Regions from separate parts of the Sporosarcina sp. resist genome, predicted to be linked through region 2. Evidence: riboswitches for the same ligand, from Rfam matches in the RefSeq annotation. Region 2 holds a riboswitch; each other region holds the start of a gene.
The links. A riboswitch is a leader RNA that binds a small molecule or an ion and turns the genes downstream of it on or off. The one in region 2 is predicted to bind thiamine pyrophosphate.
Positions count from the first base shown of each region.

Region 1: it holds a riboswitch for thiamine pyrophosphate, as region 2 does, so the genes downstream of both, H7992_RS06490 (acetylornithine deacetylase) here and thiD (bifunctional hydroxymethylpyrimidine kinase/phosphomethylpyrimidine kinase) in region 2, are expected to answer to the same signal.
Region 3: it holds a riboswitch for thiamine pyrophosphate, as region 2 does, so the genes downstream of both, tenA (thiaminase II) here and thiD (bifunctional hydroxymethylpyrimidine kinase/phosphomethylpyrimidine kinase) in region 2, are expected to answer to the same signal.
Region 4: it holds a riboswitch for thiamine pyrophosphate, as region 2 does, so the genes downstream of both, H7992_RS01910 (thiamine phosphate synthase) here and thiD (bifunctional hydroxymethylpyrimidine kinase/phosphomethylpyrimidine kinase) in region 2, are expected to answer to the same signal.

Region 1 is NZ_CP060287.1:1,301,938-1,307,442, forward strand. It holds gene H7992_RS06480 (NADP-dependent oxidoreductase) at 1-618, opposite strand, end outside; gene H7992_RS06485 (S-layer homology domain-containing protein) at 851-3,037, shown strand; TPP riboswitch at 3,055-3,157, shown strand; gene H7992_RS06490 (acetylornithine deacetylase) at 3,369-4,643, shown strand; gene H7992_RS06495 (LLM class flavin-dependent oxidoreductase) at 5,495-5,505, opposite strand, start outside.
Region 2 is NZ_CP060287.1:203,248-208,752, forward strand. It holds gene H7992_RS00930 (ParM/StbA family protein) at 1-952, shown strand, start outside; gene H7992_RS00935 (hypothetical protein) at 964-1,494, shown strand; gene H7992_RS00940 (histidine phosphatase family protein) at 1,707-2,249, shown strand; TPP riboswitch at 2,626-2,731, shown strand; gene thiD (bifunctional hydroxymethylpyrimidine kinase/phosphomethylpyrimidine kinase) at 2,811-3,641, shown strand; gene thiE (thiamine phosphate synthase) at 3,634-4,293, shown strand; gene H7992_RS00955 (DUF3238 domain-containing protein) at 4,349-5,505, shown strand, end outside.
Region 3 is NZ_CP060287.1:1,651,146-1,656,650, reverse strand. It holds gene H7992_RS08395 (exonuclease SbcCD subunit D) at 1-1,135, opposite strand, end outside; TPP riboswitch at 1,286-1,389, shown strand; gene tenA (thiaminase II) at 1,497-2,189, shown strand; gene H7992_RS08385 (ABC transporter ATP-binding protein) at 2,176-2,925, shown strand; gene H7992_RS08380 (ABC transporter permease) at 2,922-3,662, shown strand; gene H7992_RS08375 (ABC transporter substrate-binding protein) at 3,659-4,636, shown strand; gene H7992_RS08370 (metal ABC transporter substrate-binding protein) at 4,802-5,505, opposite strand, start outside.
Region 4 is NZ_CP060287.1:382,570-388,074, reverse strand. It holds gene H7992_RS01940 (LLM class flavin-dependent oxidoreductase) at 1-90, opposite strand, end outside; gene H7992_RS01935 (DUF896 domain-containing protein) at 95-310, opposite strand; gene H7992_RS01930 (LLM class oxidoreductase) at 351-1,304, opposite strand; gene H7992_RS01925 (RrF2 family transcriptional regulator) at 1,337-1,819, opposite strand; gene H7992_RS01920 (phosphoribosylaminoimidazolesuccinocarboxamide synthase) at 1,968-2,651, opposite strand; gene H7992_RS01915 (YebC/PmpR family DNA-binding transcriptional regulator) at 3,367-4,086, shown strand; TPP riboswitch at 4,160-4,268, shown strand; gene H7992_RS01910 (thiamine phosphate synthase) at 4,691-5,296, shown strand; gene thiO (glycine oxidase ThiO) at 5,280-5,505, shown strand, end outside.

The DNA.
Region 1 (5,505 bases), 1.1 Mb from region 2:
CCAGAAACTATCCTTTTTATAATTTACAGCTGCATCAAAGCCGAGTACATTCAATAAGTAGTCAATCTTTTCATCTGAACCTGCAATACCTACTACTTTGGCACCTTTGATTTTCGCGATTTGTCCAACTACTGATCCAACTGCCCCGGCAGCCCCAGAAACGACGACCGTTTCGCCTTCTTGGGGTTTTCCGATATCAAGCAATCCAAAATAGGCAGTTAAACCTGTCATGCCGAGAATACCTAAATGTGTTGAAATAGGTGCCATTTTAGGGTCTATTTTGCGAATTTCATTTGGAGTAGCTACGGTATATTCAGCCCAGCCAAGATTCCCAACAACGACATCACCTTGTTTAAAGGCGTCTGACTGGGATTCAACTACTTCAGCTACGACACCCCCTGAAATGACCTTATTCAATTCAAATGGAGCAATATATGACTTGGCATCTTGCATTCTTCCACGCATGTATGGGTCAACAGATAAATAAAGCGTCCGTACTAAAATTTCATTTACTTTTGGTGAGGGAACTGAATTCTTTACAAAGGTAAAGTCTTCTTTCGCAGGCATTCCTTTGGGACGATTTGCTAGGTGAATTTCCTGTTGTATCAATTGCTTCATTGCAATTCCTCCTTTGTAGTTTGCCGAATTAGTTGGCAAGTGAAAACCCTAACACTCAAGAGTTACTAAGGTCAATGATTATGGACTGGTGTTTCTTTTCCATTGAATTGCTATTGTTCAGCCTTGCTTTCTCCTGTGGACGAACTCCAAAATAGTATCCAAAAGTGTTATAATTATACTTAACTATAATTTGATGTTATTAATTTTAACTAAAGGAGGGCTTTAAACAAAAATGAAGAAAATAAATACAATGTTTCTCGCTTTAGCATTAACGGTAGCTTTACCGACGACAGCTACTGTTGGATTAACAGCTAACGCGGCAGAAGCTCAAGTCGTTAAATCAGAAGACGTCACGACAGCTGCAAAATTTACGGATATTCCAAATAGCCACTGGGCGAAAAATGAAGTTATGCAACTTGTAGAAATGGGCATAATGACGGGTTACGGCGATATGCAATTTCGTCCGGATCTAGCAATGACAGTTGGAGAGGCTACTCAATCTTTTACAAAAGCGGGATATGAATTTTTAATCAAAGACGTGACAGGCAATTCTTTTGGTATGGAAGAACCTTTAACACGTAGGCAAATGGAGTTGGCATTAGTAGATGCATTTAATTTGCAAGATAGTGCATTAATCGAATGGCCAAGTCTTATTTCATTGGATAAAGGAAGTGTAGGCGCAGTTCCACAATACAGAATTATGCCAGGCATACAAAAAGGTCTATTCAATCACGGATCACAAGTAGACCGCGCTACTTTTGCGGTGATTCTGCATCAAGTACTTGTGGAGAAGGGGAACATTGCAACTACCAAAAAATATGAATTAACGAACTTAGAGCTGTCGCCTAATTTTACTCGGATTCCCTCTGCTGTGAATTTAATGAAGGTGTCATTTGATGAACATCCGATTTACCTAAGATCGACAGAGAATATACTTTTCACGAATCATACGAGAATCGATAACTCATTTTCACGAGATAATATTTACACTTATGACATCGGTATAGAAGGTGCGACCATTGAGTTAACGGTTCGTTCATTTGATAATGGCGATTACTTCTTATTTTCGAAAATCATTAACCCTACTGAATCTGCTGTAACAGTAGATGTCATTCAAAAAGAAAATGAAGTGGCTTCATTTGAGCTAAACCGTTATGATAAATACAAGATTAAACGTAATGATAAAGACGTTTTTGGCAGTGACACAACATCCTATCCGACAGGTTTACTCCAATTTGTGAAGCTAGATGGATCAGTGAAGGAGCGGATGGTTGGTCAGTCTTATTTGTCAAAGCAATTGTCATTAGAGTATGAGAATGATGGCTACAGTTACATGCGTCAATTGCTCGGTGAAAAAGAGGCACTGTCTTATGCTCAGGTTGGAACAACATTATTATCTGTGCATACGTTAAATTCAAAAGGCAATGACATTGTAGATCAGTGGTATATGAATGCGGATGACCAATTATTTGCGAATGAAGAGAATATGGAGAGCTGGATGCTTGAGTCAGCTAAGTATTATAAAAAACGTAATAATTGGTACACGGCGGGTGGCCCATACAATAAAATGGCGATAACCACAGAGCCAATGCCTAATACAGGGCAAGGATATGGGCGGAACTTACTTCTATTAAAAGAAGATCGTGCGCTGGTTTTATATAATGAGCAAGAGGATCGTTATTTTGAGAACTTAATTTACAACTCATTTGTTAACTTGAAGAATTTCAAAGGTGACAAAGATTATTGGGAAACAGAAGTTACAAGCACCTATTTGAAAGATTTATATGACATTACAGCTCCATTCATTGATACACGTTTTAATGAGCAAATCGCGCTTTTCTACTATAATAGTGGTGCTGATTTTGGAATTGAGAATGCGAAAGAGCCATTGCGTAATTATGCTGACTTACTAGTCTCACAAAAAAGTAAAGGAAACGTCATTCCTGTGAATGACGAGTCTTACTACATCGCGGATTACTTCCCGATTGCACAGCAAGTAACGACACATGCCTCTATGAATCATGTGTTGGGCGGTATGAACGTTTTACTCATGGCTTATAATGAGTTCGGTGATCAGAAGTATTTAGATACAGCGCAGGCTATACAAACAGCGATTGTAGCGGATAAAGATGATTGGATTCGTGATAATGGCGATATTTGGTATCGTATTTCCGCATTACGTGACTATAAAGGCGATGATTACAAGCATCTGACTTTAGAGGATTTAATAAATTCGTACAAACTTTGGAAAGATATTGATCCGACGTATTTGCCTTTATTAGAAGAAATGATTGCTTCAAAAGCTTCGTTTTTATCGAATGAAAATTTAGGTTACACAACTAAAATAAAGAACGGGTTACGTGATATCGACTTATCGAACTATCTTCCTAAAGGGGAAGAAAGAACAGATGCATTGTGAAGAAGAAAAAACTAAATAGATACTGCTAGGGGAGCCGTTTAGGCTGAGACACATCATAGATGTAAACCCTTCGAACCTGATCTAGTTCATACTAGCGTAGGGAAGCAGCTGAAACTCTACACTCAATGTCTTTATATACGTAGAAAACAGCCGCCTTCCGATTATGGAAAGCGGCTGTTTTCTGTTCCAGTGTATATATGTTGAACAAATGAAATAAAGATAGTGAACTGCGCGAAGGCGCATTACAAGGGCTAGCGCCGTAGTGAATTCAATGGAATTCTTTATTACAACGTATATAGATTCACCTACCAAAAATATAGATAAGGGATGGATGAGTAAAATGGAAAATAAAATTAGTAACCTAGTTGATGAACGTCTAGAGGAGTTAGTGCAATTGCTAGCGGACCTCGTTCGTTTCCCGACAGTTAGTCCACCGGCAAGAAATACAACAGGCGTACAGCGGTATATTCAAGATTTTTTAGCACAAGAAAAATTTGAAACGGTTAGTTGGGATGTATTTCCTGGCGACCCGAACGTTGTAGGCGTTAAAAAGGGAACGGATGGAAACCTGTATAACAGCCTAATCATTAATGGACATATAGACGTTGCGGAAGTGGGGGATGAAACAGAGTGGACTGTGCCTGTCTTTGAACTAACGACTAAAGATGGCAACGCATATGGGCGAGGAACATCCGATATGAAAGGTGCAGTAGCGGCGACTTTACTAGCCGTTAAATTATTAAACGAACTAGGTGTGGAACTGAAAGGTGATTTGCAAATTCAGACTGTCATTGGGGAGGAAGCGGGAGAGGCTGGAACACTTTCATGTATGGAAAAAGGCTATACAGCAGACTTTGCACTTGTAGTCGATGGCAGTGATCGTCAAATCCATGGTCAGGGTGGTGTGATTACCGGCTGGATAACGATTAAAAGTAAGGAAGTTTTCCATGATGCAATGAGGATGAGTATGCTTCATGCAGGCGGTTCGGTTAATGGGGCTAGTGCGATAGAAAAGATGATGAAGGTTATTGCTGGATTACAAGATTTAGAACGTCACTGGGCTGTGACAAAAAAATATCCGGGTTTTGCGCCTGGCACCACTACTATTAATCCAGCAGTTATAGAAGGAGGAAGGCATGCAGCTTTTGTGGCGGATGAATGTCGGCTCTGGATCACCGTTCATTTCTATCCGAATGAAACCTATCAATCTGTAACAAAAGAAATCGAAGAGCATTTGAACCATGTAGCAAAAGCAGACACGTGGTTAAGAGAAAATCCCATTCACTTTCGCTGGGGTGGAAAATCAATGATTGAAGAACGTGGAGAAATATTTCCGGCGCTTGAAATGAATGCGGACCATGCAGCTGTTCAACTTCTTGCGCATTGTCATGAACAAACCGAAAAAAGTCCTGCAATAATTGGTATGTCGAGATCAGTAACAGATGCGGGCTGGCTAGGAGCAGCAGGAATTCCAACTGTTATCTACGGTCCTGGAAAGTTGGAAGAGGCACATTCTGTCGATGAAAAGATAAACATTGAAGAATTAGTGGTATTTACCAAGACGCTTATGTTATTTATAAATGAGTGGTGTAATACGAAAAAATAGGAGTGCAAGTAATCTCCCCATTCATCTACTACTATTAAACTGTTACATGTTGAACAAATGGATGCCTATATAAACTAAGCGAAGGCGCCTTACAAGGGACAGCCTAAACCTTAAGAAAAGCTTAAAAGTCTACGTTTGACTTGTACATTTGCGGCTAGCTTTGGACGAAATGATTACAACACCTTTACCGCGGGTTAAATGTGGCTGGAAATGCCAGCTACACTCTTTTCGGTAATCCTGTTACAACTAACTGTCCACCACATACCTACAATGTTTAAGTGGAAAATGCAACTACTTTGGAAGATGGAAGAATAACTACCTTTCTATAAAAGTTGCAAGTGCCCGAAGATGAAATTTCGGGCACTCTGCTGCATTTAACAAGCTTTCCTTACTTACTTTGGCAAAAATCATACAAGTAACAATGTGATGCCATATAGAAAGTGACCCTTTCTAAAATACAAAAAGGAAATACTATAGAGTGGGATTAGGCAGCCAAAATTGCATCTTTGGCTGCCCCTTTATGGATAGGAATGTAGTTATTCACTCGTTCCCAAAAGCATCAGAACTTAGTGTAGCTGTACCTTTGAAGAGCGGCGGACGAAGGGCCCCCATACAATTAACGAAAAAGCAGCGTAGGATGCGACAAAGTCGCATCCTACGCTGCAAGAAATGCCGATAATGGTGCAGTAGTCGTTCAGTCCAAAGCGATTCAAAAGCACATGTACATAAGGCTTCTAGTGTTTTATCACAAAAGTAAGCAGTCATGTGTTTCAACATATAAATAAGTGAAGCTATTACTTATACGGTATCAATTGATTTCTATGTTTCCAGATAGATTATTATGAGATACCTTAACGAGCCG
Region 2 (5,505 bases):
TCTTGCTACGAAAAGTGGTAATTCAACTGAACTAGATCCAGGTAGCAACAAATCTGAGGAAGATCAAACTTTGGTGATGTTGTTCGCGGCACTTGCAATAGATGCAGCTCGTGATGAGAATAAAGGTATTTTTAAACGTAATAATAATGTAATTGAAGCTACGTATACACTAGGTACAGGACTTCCACTGAGAGAAGTAAAGGAAGGGAAAGACGTTGGTTATCGTTCCCAATTGCTTAGCTCTGTTCACCAAGTAGAGTTTTTGGTTACACCTAAATATCAAGGTATAAAAGTAAATATTAAATTTGATGAAGTAAAGGTTTATCCGGAAGGTTTTGCTGCGTTTATCAACCTTGTAATGGATAATAATTTAAACATCATTAATAAAGAATTAATCGATAAACAAATCTTGATACAAGACATCGGTGGGTTATCAACGGATGTTGCGGTTATTAGGAATCGTAAAGTTGATGATGATAAGGCACAAGGCTTCAACTTGGGTGTTTCAGAGTCTCTGGATGCTATTCGGGAAGAAATTTATGTTAGACATGGCGTAGAGTTGGACAGTCGTCTAGATGTTGTGGACATTATAACGAAGAAAAATAACCGTAATCATATTATGGTAAAAGGAAGCCGGACAAGTGTTCATGACATTGTAGACCGGATTCTCTTGGAGCTAGCGAAAAAGCAATACCGCCATTTACGGAATGTATGGGCAAGAAACTCGCAATCTGAGATCTGCTATTTCATCGGCGGAGGCTCTATTGTCCTTAAAGACTATCTTAAAACGTTAAATAATAGCTTAGATGGTTATAATATCGATTTCTTTGAAGATGAAAAAGAAAGTGTTTGGATGATGGCCAACGCTTATTACAAGTTAATTTCAGACTTTGCGAAAAAAAATCAACAAGTCAAAATTAAAGAAGAAGAAAAGTTAGTTAAAACAAAGTAAGGTGACTATGCATGAATGACGCGGGATTAAAAAGGGGACAGCCCATTACATTTCGTCTCCCATCAGATACATCTGACCACACACTAAAGCAACTGCAAAAGTTAAAAGAAGTCGAAAGAAGAAACTTTTCCAGTAAAATTGCGGAGTTCGTGATAGATGGGGTGAATGACTCACTTTTAAAGCATAGAGAGGCCATAACAATTCCGCTCCCAAAAGGGTTAACTAAAGCGCAACGTGATTGGTTAAAGCACGAACATTCCGAGGCGCTACTAGGGAGTATCGTCTATCAGTTGATGTCCGATCCAATCCGCACAGCTTCTCTCTTTGCATCATTGAACAGCAATGCAATAGATGTAAATGCAGCATTATATTTGCAGGAAGAAACGAGCGCTGCCGTTGAGGTGGAAACAGAACATCAATTGATTAACATAGAGGATGATCTGGATAATTTTGATTGGGAACAGTTAAAGGAGCCAGAAGAAACCTCTGTTGTAGAAGAGGAAGACCCTTTAGCTGACTTCCTTGCCCAGATGAATAAATAATAGTGAGTGCCTGCATAAGAAACCACCATGAATGCTTAAATTTTCATGATGGTTTATTGTACAGGCACTTTTTGTTGTGATTTCTAAGGAATCTAAAACATTGAGATGTTTTCTTTGGAGCATACAAGGGAAAAAGAGTAATAGGGATGACTACAGCTAGTTTGCGAATGGGTTGTATGTCTATTTAGTAAGAAGAATGGGGTGAAGCGGGTATGGAAAAAGTTATTTACATCGTGCGTCATTGCTCCGCAGAAGGGCAGGCACCACACGCGGAATTGACTGCTGAAGGGATTCTGCAGGCGGGTCAGCTTGTAGCGTTTTTCGAAGATATCGAAGTGGATCGGATTATTACGAGTCCGTTTTCTCGTGCACGTCAGACGGGCTGGCCTATAGCTGAGCGGAAGAAGTTGCATGTAGAGGTGGATAGTCGGCTTATGGAGCGCGTGCTAAGTTCAATGGATTTCGAGGATTGGTTGATAAAGCTGGAAGATACGTTTTTTGACCTTCATCTAAAATATGAGGGTGGGGAATCTTCGAGTGAAGCGATGTCGAGGGTCTGTGATGTTGTGGATGAGCTGGGTGACGGTTCGCGGACAGTGCTTGTGACACACGGGAATTTAATGGCGCTATTATTAAGTTGTTATGATGAACGATTCGATTTTGGGCAGTGGCAGGCACTGACGAATCCAGACGTGTATGTTATACGGATTAAGGATGGGGACTCAGAAGTGGAAAGAATTTGGGGTTCTGAATAAAAAAACAGGCCGCTGTGATGTCGGCCTATCTAGGTTTTAGTGAATGTTAACCCATTGTAAGATTAGTAATAATGACCACTGCAATAATAACGAGTGCCCCGAAAAGACTGATCCACATGGATTTGTCGGGATTATTCGGTCTGCTGTCTGCTTTATGCATAAACTGCGCCTTCTTTCTGTTTATGTCATTAACTATACTCTTATCGACGATAGAATGGAATAAACTGTTACCACGTGAAACGAGTTTATTATATATATTGAACCTATTTGATGGAGTTTTTTATTTCCATTACTCTATGCTTCTATTGAAAATGGACCAAACATTCCCACAATCTCACACTAGATATGTTACACTTGCTACAAAGCTGAATAGTTTAACAACCACTAGGGGAGCCTTTTTTAGGCTGAGACGTGCATGAATGCGCGGACCCTTGGAACCTGATCCGGATTATACCGGCGTAGGAAAGTGGGTACGCCTTTTACGAATAGTTAAATGGCTAGCCGCTTTCTTACGCCACCGGGAAGCGGCTTTTTAGTATAAATAAAAGGGTGGCGAATCGAATGGTACGTGTGGCATTGACAATTGCGGGGTCGGATAGTGGTGGTGGTGCGGGTATTCAGGCAGACTTGAAGACGTTCCAAGAATTGGGTGTTTTCGGTACGTCGGCACTGACAGCGGTGACAGCGCAAAATACATTTGGAGTGACGGCGATACAGCCGGTTGACACCGCTATTATTAAAGCGCAAATACAGGCAGTTATTGAAGATTTTGATGTTAAAGCGATTAAGACAGGGATGCTCTTTTCGACAGAAATTATCTATGCAGTGGGAGAGGCGTTTCATTGGAGCGGAATTCCACTTGTCATTGATCCGGTGATGATTGCGAAAGGGGGTGCTTCATTGTTAGAAAGACAGGCGGTTGAAGCGTTGAAGACTGTACTGGTACCTCTTGCAGCTATTGTTACACCTAATATTCCAGAAGCAGAAGTGCTTGCAGGAATGGAAATAAAGACGAATGAAGACATAGAACGAGCGGCGAAACATATAATAGCGTTGGGCGCGGGGGCGGTTCTTATTAAAGGGGGCCACCGGAAAGAAGCGCCTTATGCGGAAGATCTGTTCATGGGGGCTGACGGGGAACGGTTCTCGGTTCGCGCACCATGGATTGATACGAAAGATACGCATGGAACAGGGTGTACGTATTCGGCGGCACTGACAGCGTTTTTGGCAAATGGGGAAACGGCAGCGAATGCAGTTGTTTCTGCAAAATGTTTTATCCACGCAGCAATTGAAGATGGACTTAAAATTGGTGGCGGCCATGGTCCGACGAATCACTGGGCATATGGACGCCGCGGTAACAAGACAATGGAAGGGGTTGTAGTTTATGGATAAGCAAACAGTTAACTTATATTTCATCATGGGTACAGTGAATTTGGCGGGACGCGACCCGTTACATGTCTTAGAAGAGGCGCTAAAGGGTGGTATAACGAGCTTTCAATTACGTGAAAAAGGGCCTGGTGCATTAACGGGTGAAGAATTGAAGGCATTTGCACAAGCGTGTCAGCAATTATGTGAACAATATAGTGTACCTTTCATTGTCAATGATGATATAGGTCTTGCGATTGAAATTGGTGCAGACGGTATTCATATCGGGCAGGAAGACGGATATATTTCAGCAGTGCGTGACAAGGTTGGTCCAGACATGCTAATAGGTGTTTCTACGCATAATGTAACAGAAGCGATTGCGGCAGCTGATGCTGGGGCTGATTATATCGGTCTAGGTCCAGTTTATGAGACACAGACGAAAATGGATACGCAACCGGTTATTGGTATCGAGACAATTAGGGAAGTGGCATCGTTGTTACCTGGCTTACCAATTGTTGCGATTGGCGGAATTTCAGAACGCAGAGCCGGTGCTATCATTAAAGCGGGTGCGTCAGGGGTAGCGGTTATTTCTGCAATTTCTGGAGAAGAAGATCCTGGAGAAGCAGCAAGTCGTTTAAAAGGTGCGGTCCTTCTTTCATTAACAGGTATTGAAATGTAATGTTTAACTGCTCGCGAAATATACCACACTTCCAAGTAAGGGGTGTGGTGTGCGGATGAAAAAGAAACTGTTTGAAATACAAACCGTTTTGCATAAGGCAGATCTAATCTATTTCACATGGAATGATGTCGGCGGAACCTACAAAGTCTATAGAGACGGGCATCATTTGTATGAAGGAACGGTCTCTGAATTTAGTGACGGTGATTTCAAGCATGCGAAACTATATAATTACTTAATCGAACGTGTTGAGGATGGTATTGTGATTGACGTTATTGCATTGCAAACGTCAGCATTTGCTGAACAGAAAAACAAAGAAAGTCCGCTTCAGTCACTTGTCATGACAACGATTGTCGCAAAGACGCAAATTGCATTGTCTTGGGAGGAAATTAAAGATGTCGCTGAATATGATGTCTACCGAAATGGGACGCATATGACAACGGCGGTCGGTAATTCTTACATCGACAGGGATTTTTCGTTGGATGAAATCTATACGTATACGATTAAATCTAAGCGGTCACTTGCGAAGTCGGAAGAACGATTCAACGTCTTTCAGTCGATTGTCTCCACTGTTTTTGGGCTGTTGAATCCGGTTTCGTCGAAGGCAGAAGCGGCGATTGAACAGTTTTCGGTGACAAAATCCATTGCCAAGCCGAGGGAGTTGCTGACGCCTGTTCAAGACAGAGTTCGTCTTCCGAATGTAGATAGGTGGGGATTCCGCTACATGACGTTTTTGCAGGATGACTGGGTGCTGAATCCGAATCTTTTATCGCGAAATCGTTATTTTAAAGGGGATGACAGGGGATTCGATTCAAATGGAGCCAGTTATCGGACCCGAGTGGACGTCGAACTGGCATATGACCTTGAACGTTCTCCGTTGACGTTTACAAGGGATGTTGGGCCATCGATTGTCTATGATGCTTTTAAGCGCTTTAGGAAACAAGCAACCGCTTCACACGATGGGATTACGTTGAAACGGACAAATCACGGGGAAGACGAAGCGGGATTTCATCTTCTGCATGCTGTCGGCAATCCCCTTACAACGGCCCCTGACATTAACTATGAAGTGCGAGCAGTTATGAGGCGGGACGGAACGTTTGATATGACGGGTTACCACGATCAGGCGCCCCATCATGAGATTTACCTGATGCGCGGTGAAGAGAATGAATGGAAACCAATTCACCAAGCGGAAAGTAAGGGGCTCGCGTGGATGTC
Region 3 (5,505 bases), 1.4 Mb from region 2:
GCATAACTTCATGGAGCACTTCTGAAAAGAGGGTCTCCGTTTCTACGTCTGCCGCTTCTCCTTTCATCTCTTCGTAAAATGCTTTAAAGAGTGCTAAATCATCATGCTTCCCATGTTCCATACGTTGTTCATCAACCGCATTTGCGGTCAGCATGAGCACTTTACGCTCAACATGCATCGCGTTCGGATAGACTGACCGTACTTTTTCCATCGGGAATAAAACCGGTGTCTCATCTAGCAATTTAACAAAAACATAATCCTCACTTACTGGGTGCAACAAAATATCTTCCATCGTCCCTACAACCGTCCGCATATCATGCTTTGGCTTCAACTCCCGTTTCTCAACAGATACCTGCCCTGCAGCATCAAGTTCGATAATTAGAAACCCTTTATTATGATGTTCTTCTGAAATCGAATATTTCATTGGCGAACCCGCAAATCGCACTGTTTCATTTAACACATAATGTGCCTGATGTAGGTGGCCAAGTGCAGTATAATTAAATCCTTCGAAAAGATGCGCCGACACATATTCTGCCCCACCAATTGCCAACGGTCGTTCGGAGTCACTCGTGTTATTTTCACTTTCTCCGTGAGGTGTCACAAAAGCATGTCCAACAAATACATGTCGGACCCCCTCTGCCATTTGTTCACGGATAGTTGCCGTCACTTTCTTCATCGCATCGTTATGGTTCACAATCGTTTCATCTTCGTGCAAATGTTTTACAACAGAAGGATCCGCAAATGGTACGAGATGGAAATGAACCTCACCGTAATCATCTGACAAAACGACCGGTTCGATTACTTTCGTCATCTGACCTGCAATATGGTAGCCATTTACTCGCATCAATCCGCTTCCAAAATGGAGGCGTCCCGGGCTATCATGGTTTCCTCCAATCGCTAGGACAGGTATTCCAAGTTCCATAGTAATTTTTCCAAGCACTTCGTCAAGTAGTGCAATCGCTTCTGTAGGTGGCACCGCACGGTCATACAAATCGCCTGCGATAACGACCGCATCTGGCTTCTCTTCTTCGACTGCCTCTACAAATTGATCAAGCACATAACGCTGTCCTTCTGTCATATATATACCTTGAACGAGCTTGCCTAAATGCCAGTCCGCTGTATGGAAAAATTTCAAATTCATTTCCCCCTTCAACACTTTTTCTTTCTACTTTACAGGATAATTCTCGTAAAAGGAAACATACATTCCTTTCTAACTTTTCGCAAAGTTAAGGTTGACCTTCTATTTTTAATATGCTTATAATGGGGATGAGTCCAATTTCATATGATCCACCGCTAGGGGTGCTCTAACAGAGCTGAGAGAGGCATGTGCCTTGACCCTTATAACTTGAACTGGTTAATACCAGCGTAAGGAAGAGGTGCTGACACAATAATTCTGCCGGTCTATTTTCCGGGATACTTTTGATTGTCTACAACCCACTTCTTCTTCAAGGAGTGGGTTTTTTGGTTTTCAAGAATACAAAGGGAGTGTTGGAATCATGAAGTTCACTGACCGTTTGTTAGAAAAGACGTTACCAATCTGGAGACAGAATCATAGCCATCCGTTCGTACAAGGAATTGGCGATGGGACGCTTGATCCGGATAAATTCAGGTTTTATATGGTACAGGATTACTTGTATTTGATTGATTATGCAAAACTGTTTGCGATCGGGGCTGTAAAAGCCGACGACTTGGAAACGATGGGCAAATTCGCGACACTACTCGATGGGACGCTGAACAAGGAAATGGCCCTGCATCGAAGCTACGCACTGCGGTTCGGCATTTCTGAACAGGAACTTGAAAACGCTAAGCCGTCACCAATTGTACTTGCGTATACGCACTACATGTTACACGTCTGTCAAAATGGAACGGTTGCGGAAGTGATGGCTGCTCTGCTTCCTTGCGCATGGAGTTACTGGGAAATCGGTAAGGAGCTAAATGCTATTCCAGGTGCTGCCGATCACTCGTTATATGGCGATTGGATTCAGATGTATTCTTCGGATGAATTCAAGGAACTTGCGGGCTGGTGTATTGATTTAATGAACAAATCAGCAGAAGGAAAACCGGAGCATGAACTGTTAAAGCTCGAGGAGATTTTCCTCAATACAACTCGTTATGAATATATGTTTTGGGATATGGCAAATACAAAACAAATGTGGCCTGGAGTTGAAATGATAAATGCTATCGTTTGACGGTGTTTCATTCACGTACCAATCAGGCAACAGCATACTCGATAATCTGTCATTCAACATTCTTCCCGGTGAGTTTATTTCGATAATTGGTGTTAGCGGTTCCGGTAAAAGTACGATTTTTCGTCTTGTAACCGGATTAGATGAACCCTCAGGGGGTACCATTTCTCTTGAAGGGAATCCAAATACTCAGCGCCTTGGAAAGGTCGGCTATATGCCACAACAAGATTTGTTACTGCCTTGGCGAACCATTTTAGAAAATGCATGTCTTCCGCTTGAAGTAGCCGGATTAGATAAGAAGGCCGCCAAGGAACAAGTACAACCATTATTACAAGAGTTCGGTCTTGGTGGAACAGAGGATAACTATCCAGGAGAACTTTCGGGTGGAATGAAGCAGCGCGTCGCTTTCTTACGCGCTGTTCTTTCTGGCAATTCCCTACTATTGTTGGATGAACCGTTTTCAGCACTCGACGCCATCACCCGACTGGCTATGCAAGAGTGGCTAATCAATCTGTGGGAAAAGCGCAAATCAACTGTCCTTTTCATCACACATGACGTAGAGGAAGCACTGTTTCTGTCAGACCGTATTTTTCTGTTGCAAAACAAACCTGTCACTTCATTCGTGGAAATCGAAGTGCCTCTTGAAAGACCTCGAATAAGAAACGATTTACATCGCGCTGAAATGCTCGAGCTAAAAGAACTGCTTATCGGCAAGCTCAGAAGTGAGGTTTCGCTGTGAAAAATACGGCTTCCTTAGTAATCATTGCAGGATTTCTAAGTATCTGGGAGTTGGGTGCACGCCTTTACGGTAAAGCGTTCATTCTCCCTTCCCCTATACAAATTTTTATACGTTTTTGGGAACTGAGGGAAGTATTATTGTTGAAACATCTACCGGTTACTTTGATGACGATTATTATCGGCCTAGCCATTTCGATTATTTCAGGAACAGCAATTGCAGTGCTAATGTCTTCCCGTCCAGGCATACGAAAAGCGCTCTATCCAATTCTCATTGCATCTCAAATGGTTCCTATTATTGCGCTTGCACCTATTTTTGTACTGTGGTTTGGTTACACAATTTGGAGCAAAGTTGCTGTTACTGTGCTCATCACATTTTTTCCGATAACAGTGAATACATTCGATGGTTTATCGTCAGGAAAAAAAGATATACAAGAACTTTTTTTGACGATGGGTGCTTCAAAAAAGGATATTTTCTATAAATATTCCGTACCAACTGCCCTCCCTCATTTCTTTTCTGGAATGAAAGTCGCTGTGACACTAAGTGTAATTGGCGCTGCAATCGGAGAATGGTTAGGCGCGCAGGCAGGCCTTGGTTACTTCAGTAGGCGTATGATGACGCAGTTCGATGGTGCAGCTGTTTTCGCACCCATCTTTGTACTGAGTGCCGTCGGAATCGGTCTATTCATCTGCGTGACCATTATTGAAAATCGAACGTTAAAATGGAGGATTAAAAATTGAAGAAAATCACATTATCACTTACAAGTATTGCGCTAATTCTATTGCTCAGCGCGTGCAATACTAATGAAAAAACAGAAAAGGTAAGTATCATGCTTGATTGGTATCCTAATGCTGTACATAGCTTCCTTTATGTTGCGGAGGAAAAAGGTTATTTCAAAGATGAAGGCATTGAACTGGATATCAAGTTCCCCGCAAGTCCGACTGATCCTATTAACCTTGCAGCAGCAGGAAAAGTGACTATGGGCATCACCTATCAGCCTGACGTTATAATTGCAAAGTCTGAACAGAATATCGGCATTAAATCCGTCGGCGTTCTCGTTCGTTCGCCATTGAATCACGTAGCATTTTTAAAAGAAAGTGGTATCGAGTCACCAAAAGATCTAGAAGGAAAAACTGTAGGCTATTCAGGAATCCCTTTGAACGAAGCAATACTAGAAACAATGATGAAAGCAGATGGTGCAGACTACGGTAAAGTAAACATGGTCGATGTGGGGTTTGAATTAAATTCTGCATTGATTTCAAAAAAAGCAGACGCTGTTATCGGGGCATATATTAATCATGAAGTACCGCTACTTGAATATGAAGGATTTCCAACAGGCTATATTGACCCGACAGACTTCGAAATACCTTCGTTTTATGAACTTATTGTTGTGACAAGTGACGATACCTGGAAGAAAGACCAAAAGAACATCGAAGCATTTTGGCGCGCTGCCGGAAGAGCCTTTGATGATATGGAGAAAGATCCTGAAGAAGCGCTGTCTATCTTGCTAAAATACCAGGATGAAGCGAATTTCCCACTCGTCGAGGTTGTTGAAAGAGAGTCACTTTCGATTCTTCTTCCGAAAATGACAGCACCTGGTACGTTTGGTGAGCAGGATGAACAGGCATGGCAAGCAACTGCCGATTGGATGACAGAAACCGGTTTATTGAAAAACGAAGCAAATCTTGATGGGATTTTCATTAATATGGACTAACAAAAAACAAGCTTATACTGAGTTTATCACCGTTATGGATTGTATTATCACCGACTCAAACGAGGTTATCACCGCCATGGATTGCGTTATCACCGACACAACCATTTCCTCCAAAAAGCAGCCAGGACTTTTGAAGTAAAAAGTCCTGGCTGCTTCATCATTTTGTTATTGATTCAAACCACTATAAATCATGTCTGCGTTCCATCTTAGCATTTTCACATACGTATCGCCATCATCACCAGGTTTCCCTAGAGAGTCCGTAAAGATTTTCCCTTTAATCGGCACATTCGTTTCCCTTGATACCATCTCCATGCTACGTGGATCGATACTTGTTTCTAAAAATAATGCTTGAACCTTTTCCTCGTTGATAGTTGCAATGATAGTTGTCAGCTGTTCAGGTGTTCCTTCATGGTGTGAATTGATTTCCCAAATGTAGGCTGCATTAAAATCATACGCTTTGGAGAAGTATTTGAACGCACCTTCACTCGTCACGAGTATCCGTCGTTCTTCTGGGATCTTGTTCATTTTCTCCACGATTTCTTCATGAAGGGCTTTGAGTTCAGTGATATATGCATCCGCGTTTTCATCATAGATGTCTGCATTTTCTGGATCAATTTTCTTCAGGGATTTACGCACGTTTTCTACATACTTGATGCCATTGCGCACGTCAAGCCAAGCATGGGGATCTTCTTCCCCTAAATGGTCCTTCGAACTGAGGAGCATCGGTTCAACCCCTTCACTTACACGAAATACCGGCGCATCCTCCCCCGCTTTTCCAGCGGTTTCCATCAATTTAGTAAACCATGCATTTCCTTCTTCTAAATTTAGCCCGTTATAAAAAACAACATCTGCATCTGTCGTCAAAGCGA
Region 4 (5,505 bases), 180 kb from region 2:
CAAGATAGCCAGTTCTTCTGCTTTTTTCAAAGCACCTGGGGCAGTATTTCCACTAGTAACAGGTGCTTGATCTAGTATACTTAATCTCATATGTTTAACGTCCCTTCTCTTGGCGAAGCTTCTCAGGTGTGACATCTTCCCCAAGTGGGTCAATCACAGTTATACCTGAAACAGTGTTCAGAACTTGCCCACGAATTTCTCGTAAGTAGTCTTGCTGCAATACTGTTTGTTCAACCATTTCGGCATTTGTCAAACCTTCTTCACGTTGTTTTTTTGCTAGCTCATTAATGCGGTCTAAGTCTTTAATCATTTTTTCTCCCTCTTCCCCTATCATTTACTTTTCAATGGCTTCACTTCTCAATTGATGGAAAGTGAGGAAGTACATATTCCCCTATTTCCTGAATTACATCTTCCACGGGGCGGTTACCCGTTTTCAAACCCAATATGACATGATTAACACCAATATTTTGTAAAGCATACAAGTAATCGATTAGAAACTTATGACCTGACCTAAAGCCTACTTTTATAGGTACTGGGTTCGGTGCGGCCAACGGATTCTCTGATAAGTCGATAACCAATGGTTGTATAAATGGTTTAAACTCACCCGTTGCCTGTCGCCAAAGTTTGATCATTTCACGCTGGCGATTCGCTTCTTGCGCATAAAACATCCAGCCATCCATATGTTCTGCCAGCCATTCAGTCGTTTGACCAGAATAGCCTGTTGCTAAAACGGGGATATCGGCTAAGACAGGCTTGGGAATAATATCCCCTTCTGTCATGCCAACCCTTTCTGTATGAACCTGTGGGTATGATTCTTCCCACACTTTTTTCATGACCGTTAACGACTCCCGAAACAATTCTGCCCTATCATTACGCTCCACTTTAAATGCGGGAAATTCGATTGGGCGGTCACCAGTTGCAGCGCCAAACAAGAAACGTTGATTAGACATTTCATCCAAAGATGCAGCTGATTTGGCTAAGTGCAGGGGGTGACGTAATGTTGTGACAACACTTGCAGTACCAAGCGCGAGTTTATTCGTATGTGCTGTTACATAGGCGAGAAAAATAAAAGGATCATATATAACACCTGCATCTCCAAATTTAGGATCGAATAACGGAGAATCTCTAACAAACAAAGAAGCAAATCCTAGATCTTCTACTTTTTTCACAAGCTTCATTTGCTCTTTCAAATCCATCTTGGGGAGACTTCCTGCATCCGGCTCCAAAGGAAACATAAACCCAAGCGTTAATTTGTTTTCCTTAAACGTTCGTGCAAAACCATTATGTGATTGGAATTTCCCCATAATGTCATCCTCCTAGCTGCCACACTTTTCAATCACAGAACCATTTTTTCGCGAATCAATTCTTGTAGAAATTCCACTTTCTCTTGATAGCGCTCTGTCTGAATTCCATCTGATAGGGATGCGATTGTTTCACGCTTCAGTACGGATTTCCAAACCGATTCAGCTTCTCCCATTAAGTCCGTTAACAAACAACCTGTATCTTCTTTTTCCAAATCAAGCATGTCGTCGAGAATCCCACTCGCGGAATAAAGGGATTGCTGACCCTCTATTGCGAGATAAATATCGTATATCCGAATCTCTTCGGGCTTTTTCTTTAATTTGAACCCGCCTTTTACACCTGACACAGAAGTAATCAAGTCTGCACTGACCAGTTTTCTCAACAACTTTTGAAAATATGTTGGTGAGGTTCCCAGTTGCTGGCTGATTGCATCTCCTGGTAGTACTGCTCTATCCGGCAGCATGTTTAGCATGAGAATCGCATAAACAGACTGCTCAACGCCTGTTTTCATTTGCATAAAATTCGCCTCTTTTATTAATCTAATGTAGATATTCATTATCCTCTTTATCGAATTTTATCTTACAGTACTCGTAAAGTACATTTATTTGATTGTAATAAAAACCGCTGCCAACTCCAGTTTCGTGGAATTAACAGCGGTTTGTCATTTATGCAAGTATCAATTTTTCAAGATCCATTGGTGCAATATATGTACCGTCTTTATAGACGCGCATATTCCCACCGGAAATTTCGTCAATCAGCATGATTTTACCTGATTCAGCGTCGCGTCCAAACTCGAGTTTAATATCATACAAGTCAAGACCTTTTGCTGCAAGTTCAGCTCTAACTACGCCTGAAATCTCTTTCGTTAATGCTTCGAGCGTAACGTATTCATCAGTTGTCAATAGACCAAGTTGTGCTAGTCCATCCTTGTTTATCGGCGGGTCGTTACGGTCATCGTCTTTGAGCGTGACTTCTACGAAGGCATCCAAAGGTTGTCCTTCTTCACAGTACGCACCGTATCTACGCAAGAAGCTTCCAACAGCGCGGTATCTGCAAATCACTTCAAGGCCTTTGCCGAATACCTTCGCTGATCGTACTGTCATCGTTACTTCATCAATATTAGCATCTACATAATGAGTAGGAATATCTTTATCCGCCATTTTTTCAAAGAAATATTTCGTCATCCGAAGTCCGGATTGCCCCGCGCCTTCAATCGATAAGCCAACTGTGTTCGCGCCAGGATCGAAAACCCCGTCTTCTCCGGTTACATCATCTTTAAATTTCAGTAGTACATTGTTGCCGTCCAATTTGTATACATCTTTCGTCTTCCCTTTATATATGAGTTCCATGCGTCTGTTCCCTTCTATAGTAGGATGAACGTTCACCTTTAGTATAATTGAGAATCGTCATAAGAAAAAGAGTTTTTCTTAAATATCGGATAATGTTCTTTCCATCACGCCAAAACTGTACGATAGTAGACAAATTCTCATAATTGAAAGACAGTATATATGTTGAACAAATGAATACGGCGTATGCGCTTTACAAGGGCTTTTGGGAGGCTACTGAAAAAAACCTTGTACTTGAAATGAATTAGGATTCCCCCTAATACCGCTTCGGCGCTTTGTGGATGCCTCCCGCGAAGACGCGCCTGCGCTAGATAGTCTATGTGAGAAAGAGCTTTTCATTATCTGCGATGAAAACTGCAACCCGGAGTGTGTCTTTCTTGAATAGAATTAGTAGCAAAAAATAAGCACATTATTATCTCGGCGTATACATCTCAAAATCACATTTCTCTCGATAATGAACATCCTAGCGCAGGCGCGGCAAAGGCATCCCCAAAGCGCCAAGCGTTCTACAATCCCCCCCCCCGAATTAATACTCTCTCCTTATTGAGCGCCACAGTAAATTTAGTGGGATTCTTTAATTCAACATATACAGGTAAAAAATTTCTCTCTTATACAACCTAACAGCCCATTTTTAATAATTCCCACTCGTCTACTTGCATATAATTGTTGTATACTTATTGTAGTAAATCTATGCTTAATCGAAAGTGAGTGGAAATTCATGGGCCGTAAATGGAACAATATCAAAGAGAAAAAAGCGTCAAGAGATGCGGACACGAGTCGCATTTATGCAAAATTCGGACGTGAAATTTATGTAGTAGCGAAGCAAGGCGAGCCTGATCCTGAATTGAATCAAGCGCTAAAATTTGTCGTAGAACGCGCAAAAACATATAGTGTACCAAAAGCGATTATTGACCGGGCAATTGAAAAAGCAAAAGGTGGTTCAGAAGAAAACTTTGACGAGCTTCGCTATGAAGGATTCGGACCAAATGGCTCGATGGTTATTGTCGATACACTGACAAATAACGTAAATCGTACTGCATCAGAAGTACGCGCCGCATTCGGTAAAAATGGCGGTAATATGGGTGTCAGCGGATCCGTTTCCTATATGTTTGATGCGACTGCAGTTATCGGAATTGAAGGTATGTCCGCCGACGACGTTCTCGAACTTCTAATGGATGCGGACGTCGAAGTGCGTGATATTCTAGATGAAGAGGAATCGGTCATCATCTATGCTGAGCCAGACCAGTTCCATGCTGTTCAGGCAGCTTTAAAAAGTGCCGGTATTACAGAGTTTAACGTCGCTGAAATAACAATGCTTGCACAAAACGACTTGACTCTGTCACCAGAAGCTCAAGCACAATTCGAGAAAATGATTGACGTACTGGATGATTTGGAAGATGTTCAACAAGTGCATCATAACGTCCACTTAGACGACTAAGCGCAACTGTTCATCCTTTCATTCATTCCATTGACGTGCTATGCTACTAATAGATTGACAACTTCATAACATATTCGACCATTAGGGGAATCCTTTTAAAGGACTGAGAAACGAGTTCCACTCCGCTACCCTTATCACCTGAACAGGTTTGTACCTGCGTAGGGAAGTGGCGTGTCTTCCTATCAGTGCATTCTAATGCCATCGACAGACCACTTTCCATACCTGGAAAGTGGTCTTTTTTTATGAAGAAAAGCGGAAGGCGCCGTTTAGCCCCGAAAAGCGCTGGAAGGCTTGACGATAAAGGCGCTCTTTGCCTTTTCGGCAAGACTGAAGCGACTCGAGGGGCTGGCGCCTGGAGTCTAGACAACAAGAAAAGCGGAAGGCGCCGCTACAAATGAACGCAGCTTAAGTGCGCCACTTCCTGTGGCAACAGCTGCATGACCTACATCCTGTAGGCCCCCGACAGGCATAAGACGGTTTACGAAGAGGGCGTCCTTCAGCCCTCGCAGTAAAACGACTTATGACCCGAGGGGTTGGCGCCTGAAACTAGACCCTATTCCCAGGTGAAAACATATACTATTTCTTTTCGATAAGGAGGAGTTCGATGAAGATAATTGCCGTAACAGATGACAAAATGGAACGTAGCCAATTGCTTGATACCCTGCTAGCAATCGAACCTTTTATCGACGCAGCCATCTTACGTGAGAAATCGAAAATGGATTCAGAAATAATAGCGTTGATTCGACAATTAATCGAATCTGGCTTTAATTCAACTAAACTAATTGTCCATGGGCGAACGAATGTCGCTTCAATTACCGGGATTAACAAAGTTCAACTTCCCGGATACGGCGAACCGCTAACGCTACTCAAAAAAAAATTCCCGGCTATCTCCTTCGGCAGATCTGTCCACTCTTATGGTGAAGCTGAAACTGCTTATAAAGAAGGTGCTGACTGGATTCTTTATGGTCATTTATTCGAGACAAGTTCAAAAGTTGGCCTCTTCCCCCGTGGAACCGATGAGCTTTTTCAAATCGTTGAATCGCTAGCAATTCCTATCTACGCAATTGGTGGAATTCAGCCGCATCACCTTCCGCAATTAAATCAAGGCGGAGTTGCAGGAATTGCATTGATGTCGTCCATTTTTGGCAGTGACAATCCTGAAGTTGCAGCAACAGCCTATAAGGATGCGAACCATGTCACAACCAGTTGATGTTGTCGTTATTGGGGGAGGGATTATTGGTTGCAGTACAGCTTATTATTTAGCAAAAGAGGGTTTGTCAGTTCACCTTGTTGAACGCGATAAAATCGCTCAAGGGACTACCCGTGCAGCTGGCGGAATGCTCGGTGCTCACTCTGAATATTTGAATGATACCTTTTATTCATTCGCGCAAGAAAGTCAGGTACTGTATTCAGAATTCC